2 regions of the Kitasatospora sp. NPDC023176 genome follow, and region 2 is predicted to be linked to the other one. Evidence: riboswitches for the same ligand, from Rfam matches in the RefSeq annotation. Region 2 holds a riboswitch; the other holds the start of a gene.

Region 1 (3,204 bases), on a different contig from region 2:
CGGTCTGGACGACCTTGATGATGACCATGACCATCGCGATCAGCAGGTAGGCGCGCAGGGCCCCCATGCCGGCCTTGCGGGCGGTGGACATGACCGGTCGGCCCAGGGTCTCCAGCGGGGGCATCCGCCAGTTCTCCCGGCCGGTGCGGTCGACGGGGTCCTCCTTGGTGCCCTGGCGGCCGGCGAGGAAGAAGTATCCGGCGACCAGCACCCCCAGCACGCCGCAGCCCGCCATGATCCACAGGATCGCGCCGGAGCTGATGTCCGGCCAGACCACCGAGGCGGTCAGGATCAGCGAGAGCATCACCAGCACGCCGACCACCGTCGAGGTGAAGGCGTTGGTCCTCGGCCCGTTGGCCCAGGGGCCGAGCACGGCCTTGTCGTTGCAGAGCAGCAGCAGGAAGACGGTGGCGGAGGGCAGCAGCACCCCGGCCAGCACCTGGACGAACTGGGTGATCAGCCCCTGGGTGTAGCCGTTGGAGAGCAGGGTGATCGTCGCCGCGACCGCCACCAGGCCGGCGTAGACGGCGTAGAAGCCCTTGGCGCCCTTGACGCCCCGGTGCAGCGAGTGCTTGATGCCGAAGACGTCGCCGATCGCGTAGGCCGTGGAGAGGGAGACCGCGAAGGCGCCGATGATCGAGGCGTCCAGCAGCGCGATGGCGAACAGCACGCCCGCCAGGTGGCCGGCCTTGGCCTCGATGCCCTTGGCGACGGCGGCCGTGTCGGAGAACTGGCCGAAGCCGTCGGTGCCGGCGAAGGCCGCCGCCGTGAGGCCGATCAGCGCGGCCGCGCCGATGATCACGATCGCGATGCCGATCCACAGGTCGACCTTCTCGTACTTCATGAAACGCGGGGTGATCCGCTTGTCGATGACGTACGACTGCTGGAAGAACAGCTGCCAGGGGGCGACGGTGGTGCCGACGATCGAGATGATGACCATCATGACGGCCGCGAGCTGGCCGGCGCCGCCGGGCATGCTCGGGGTCACGAAGTCGTGGGCCATCTGCGAGGTCTTGGGGTGGACCAGGAAGTAGACCGGGACCAGCAGCAACGAGCCGACGCACAGCGTGATGGCGACCCGCTCGAAGCGCTGGAAGGAGCCGGTGAAGGCCGAGGCGATGATGATCGCCGCCGCCAGCACCACCGAGGCGACCTTGGGCAGGCCCAGGTAGCCGGCGGCCATCGTGACGCCGATGAACTCGGTGACCAGGGTGAGGGCGTTGAGCAGGAACAGGTCGATGACGCTGAACGCGCCCCAGAACCTGCCGAACCGCTCCAGGATCAGCCGGGCGTGGCCCACGCCGGTGACGGCGCCCAGGCGCAGCACCATCTCCTGGTTGACGTACAGCACCGGGACGAGCAGCAGCAGCGTCCACAGCAGCTGGGTGCCGTAGTTCTGCCCGGCCTGGCCGTAGGTGGAGAAGGCGCCGGCGTCGTTGTCGCCGACCATCACGATCAGGCCGGGGCCGACGATCGCCAGCAGGGTCTTGAGACGGGCGGAGAGCCCGTGGCGGGGGGTGGTGTCGTCGAGCCGGATGGTGCCGAGCGCGCCCTTGATGTCGCCGACGTGGGCGTCGTCCAGGACGGCGGACCGGGCGGCGGCGGGAGCGGTGGGGACCGTGGAAACCTTCGGGTCCAGCATCACGTTGGTCATGGCGGGGCCTCCCTCCCCCCTACCTTGAGGGGGTGTCAGGGGGCACGCAGCAGCGATCCTCCCTGCGGGCGCACGACATTCGCTCCGTACGGCGACGCTGAGCGGCGGCGGCCGTGCGGGCATGACGATGCGTCAGGCGGCTTGCGTCGAGGCATGGTCGAGCGCACGACGAAGTGCCGGATGAACGCGCAGGGAAGGTGGTTACCGCGTGCCGGAGGTGTTCGAGAGCATGCGGGGGTAGGGGCTACTGTGGCCCGGACTATCGCAGTCCATGTCTCTCGCCTCCTCCCGGTCGGGGGCGCACCGTCTGTGCGCCGCATCACGACACGGCAAGGAGCACACCGGCCTTCGAGGACCGGTACACCCCAACTCGTCAGAGCTTTGGCACTCCACGGCGTGTCCAGCCGGATCGGCCGGAAGCCACTTGGGGTCAACCCTTAACTCGGGAAGACCTGTCCTGAACCTGGGCGTCTCTCGACGTCGTCGGGTCAGTGGCCTGTGTCCGTGAAGACGCCTCACCGAACGAGGTGCCTTTTCAAACCTCCCAAAGCATAGACCCGGCCCGGTTGCCCGGTGTCACCTTTTCGGCCGACCTTCGACAGCTTTGTAGAACCTTGACCAAACCCGTGACGGCTTGTGCATCTCCGCTCGGCATATATAGTTCACCGACATATGCAGCTGAACAGCTCACGAGGGGGAACTGTGTCCCACACCGATCCGAGCCGGCCCGCGCCCGTCCTGCAGTTGGCCGGGGTCTCCCGGGTGCACGGGCGCGGCAACGCCGAGGTCCACGCCCTGCGCGCGATCGACCTGACCGTCCACGCGGGCGAGTTCGTCGCCGTGATGGGGCCCTCCGGCTCCGGGAAGTCGACCCTGCTCACCCTGGCCGGAGGGCTGGACCTGCCCAGCGAGGGCCAGGTACTGGTCGAGGGCGTGACCCTCGGCGGCCTCAGCCGGGGCAAGCTCGCCGACCTGCGGCGGCGCTCCGTCGGGTACGTCTTCCAGGACTACAACCTGATCCCGGCGCTCACCGCCGCCGAGAACATCGCCCTGCCGCGCGAACTCGACGGCGTCTCCGGCCGCACCGCCCGCCGGGAGGCCCTGGCCGCCCTGGAGGAACTGGGCATCGGCGAACTCGCCGACCGCTTCCCCGACGACATGTCCGGCGGCCAGCAGCAGCGCGTCGCCATCGCCCGCGCCCTGATCGGCGAACGACGGCTCGTCCTCGCCGACGAACCCACCGGGGCGCTGGACTCCGCCACCGGCGACGCCGTGCTTGCCGTCCTGCGTGCCCGCTGCGACGCCGGCGCCGCCGCCATGATGGTCACCCACGAGGCCTCCCACGCCAGTTGGGCGGACCGGGTGGTCCACCTGCGGGACGGCGCGGTCGCCTCCGAGAGCACCGGACGCCGCTCCGGCGGCTGCCAGGCGGCCATCCACCGCGAGGTGGCGCGATGAAGCTCGGAGCATGGAAGGTCGCCCTGCGGATCGCCCGGCGCGACGCCCTGCGGGCCAAGGGGCGCAGCGCCCTGATCCTGGCGATGATCGCG
Region 2 (3,204 bases):
CCACGGCGGCGGTCAGGATCAGCGACAGCATCACCAGGATGCCGACCACCGCGGAGGTGAAGGCGTTGGTCTTGGGACCGTTGCGCCAGGGGCCGAGCACGGCCTTGTCGTTGCAGAGCAGCAGCAGGAAGACGGTGGCGGAGGGCAGCAGCACCCCGGCCAGCACCTGGACGAACTGGGTCATCAGCCCCTGGGCGTAGTCGGTGGACAGCAGGGTGATGGCGGCGGCCACCACGACCACGCCGGCGTAGATGCCGTAGAAGCCCTTGGCGCCCTTGACCCCGCGGTGCAGCGAGTGCTTGATGCCGAAGACGTCGCCGATGGCGTAGGCGGTGGAGAGGGAGACCGCGAAGGCGCCGATGATCGAGGCGTCCAGCAGCGCGATGGCGAACAGCACGCCGACCACGTGACCGGCCTTGTCCTCCAGGCCCTTGGCGATGGCGCCCGCGTCGGTGAACTGGCCGAAGCCGTCGGTGCCCGTGAACGCGGCGGCGCACAGGCCCATCAGGGCGGAGGCGCCGATGATCACGATGGCGATGCCGATCCACAGGTCGGCCTTCTCGTACTTCATGAAACGCGGGGTGATCCGCTTGTCGATGACGTACGACTGCTGGAAGAACAGCTGCCACGGGGCGACGGTGGTGCCGACGATGGAGACGATCAGCAGCATGACGGTGGCGAGCTCACCCGGGGCGCCCGGCATCTGCGGGACCACGAAGTCGTGGGCCATCTGCGAGGTCTTCGGGTGGACCATGAAGTAGATCGGCACCAGCAGCAGCGAGCCGACGCACAGCGTGATGGCGACCCGCTCGAAGCGCTGGAAGGAACCGGTGAAGGCCGAGGCGATGATGACCGCCGCCGCCAGCACCACGGACGCGACCTTCGGCAGGCCGAGGTATCCGGCCGCGAGTGTCACGCCGATGAACTCGGTGACCAGGGTGAGGGCGTTGAGCAGGAACAGGTCGATGACGCTGAAGGCGCCCCAGAACCTGCCGAACCGCTCCAGGATCAGCCGGGCGTGGCCCACGCCGGTGACGGCGCCCAGGCGCAGCACCATCTCCTGGTTGACGTACAGCACCGGGATCAGCAGGGCCAGCGTCCACAGCAGCTGGGTGCCGTAGTTCTGGCCGGCCTGGCCGTAGGTGGAGAAGGCGCCGGCGTCGTTGTCGCCGACCATCACGATCAGGCCGGGGCCGACGATCGCCAGCAGGGTCTTGAGTCTCGCGCTCAGCCCCTGGCGTGGTGCGTTGTCATCGAGCTTGATGGTGCCGAGCGCACCTTTGATGTCGCCCACGTGGGCGTCGTCCAGCACGGCGGAGCGCGGTGCGGGGATCGTGGAGTCGAGAGTCGAGTTGGTGGTCATGGCGTTCCTCCCGGGTACCCCTGGCAAGCGGGGTGGTTGGGACGCGCGGCAGCAATTTCCCCTGCGTGCGGGCACGACGCGTCGGCGCGCGGCGGCGTCGGCCCGGGCGGACGGACCGCGGGCACGGCGGAGCCGCGTGCGTGCTGCTGGTGCTGTGTGCCGATGCGCCGTCAGATATACGCGCAGGGAAGGTTGTTACCGCGTGTCGGAGGTGTACGAGGACAAGCGGGGGTAGGGGCTACTGTGGCCCGGACTACTGCAATCCATGTCTCTCGCCTCCTCCCGGTCGACGCACCCCGTGGTGCGTGTCATCGACGCGGCAAGGAGCAAGCCGGCGCGCGGAAACGCGGCCACCGGTTCACCCCAACTCGTCAGAGCTTTGGCACTCCACGGCGTGTCCAACCCCGTTGGGCCGGAAGCCACTTCGGATCAACCCTTAGGTCGGGAAGATCTGTCCTAACCCTGGGCGTCTCTCGACGTCGTCGGATCAGTGGCCTGTGTCCGTGAAGAAGCCTCACCGAACGAGGTGCCTTCTTCAAACCTCGAGAAGCATAGCCCCGGCGAAGAGCGTTACTTGCGTACTTGGTAGAACCTTTACCTTTCTCTCCGTGTGACGCCCACCCGGGTGACGCGGGTTTGACCGGGATGTGACCACGGAACGACTTCCCGCCGTACCGGCAGCGGCGCGGCGTCCGCCGTCCCAGTAGCGCACGGCGTCCGCCCGTGCCCGAACCCGAGGGGTGGCATGGCGACCGAAGGCTCCCAGGGGGCTCCCCGGCAGGCCAGGGCGTTGACCCTCGTCCGGAACCCCAGGCTCTGGCTCTTCCCGAGCATCCTGTGCGCCCTGGTGGCCGTGCTGCTCTCGCTGCTCTACCTGGGCGGCATCGTCAACCCGATGGGACACCTGCACCGGCTGCCGATCGCCCTGGTCAACGCCGACCAGGCCCCGCCACCGCCCGGCCAGCCGGTCAACCTCGGCACCCAGCTCACCCGCGCGGTGATCGCCGGCACCCCGGGCGACACCGTCCACTGGCGGCAGACCGACGACGCCGGCGCCCGCGACCTGCTCGCCTCCGGCAAGGTCTACGGCGTGCTGCTCGTCCCCGCCGACTTCACCGCGAGCGTCACCCGGCTCACCACCGGCGGGGCCACCGAGCGGCCCACCCTCACCGTCCTCACCAATCCCGGACTGGGCAGCCTCGGCTCCTCGATCGCCGCGCAGATCGCCCAGAACGCCGCCCACCAGGCCTCGGCCGCGGCCGGAAAGCAACTGCTGGCCGCCGTACCGGCCTCGGGCGCCCGGGGCCCGGACACCGGAGCCACCGCCCGGCTGCTGCTCGCCGACCCGTTCGCCGTCACCACCCAGGTCGGCCACCCGATCGGCAGCCACAGCGGACTCGGCCTGAGCGCCTTCTACTTCACCCTGCTCGCCGTGCTGACCGGCTTCATCGGCGGCAACATCATCCACAACGGCGTCGACGGCGCGCTCGGCTACAGCGACAGCGAGATCGGCCCCTGGCACACCCGGCGCCCGACCGTCCCGATCAGCCGCACCCAGACCCTGCTGCTCAAGATGGTGATGACCGCCGGGATGATGCTGGTCACCACCTCCCTGGTGCTGCTCTGCACGGCCGGCGTCCTCGGCATGGACGCCCCGCACCAGGCCCTGCTGTGGGTGTTCGCCTACTGCGCCAGCCTCGCCGTCGGCCTCGGGGTGCAGGCGATCAACGCCGCGTTCGGCGGGATCGGACAGCTGGTGTCCATGTTCGTCTTCATCGCGCTGGCCCTGCCGTCCTCCGGGGCGACCGTCCCGCTGCAGGCGGTGCCCGGCTTCTACCGCT

The links. A riboswitch is a leader RNA that binds a small molecule or an ion and turns the genes downstream of it on or off. The one in region 2 is predicted to bind magnesium.
Region 1: it holds a riboswitch for magnesium, as region 2 does, so the genes downstream of both, ACZ3YL_RS30185 (NRAMP family divalent metal transporter) here and ACZ3YL_RS03090 (NRAMP family divalent metal transporter) in region 2, are expected to answer to the same signal.

Annotation. Positions count from the first base shown of each region.
Region 1 is NZ_JBVHIP010000027.1:80,296-83,499, forward strand. Features, by position in the region: gene ACZ3YL_RS30185 (NRAMP family divalent metal transporter) at 1-1,642, opposite strand, end outside; M-box (ykoK) riboswitch at 2,012-2,188, opposite strand; gene ACZ3YL_RS30190 (ABC transporter ATP-binding protein) at 2,357-3,112, shown strand; gene ACZ3YL_RS30195 (FtsX-like permease family protein) at 3,109-3,204, shown strand, end outside.
Region 2 is NZ_JBVHIP010000001.1:631,661-634,864, reverse strand. Features, by position in the region: gene ACZ3YL_RS03090 (NRAMP family divalent metal transporter) at 1-1,363, opposite strand, end outside; M-box (ykoK) riboswitch at 1,719-1,896, opposite strand; gene ACZ3YL_RS03085 (YhgE/Pip domain-containing protein) at 2,109-3,204, shown strand, end outside.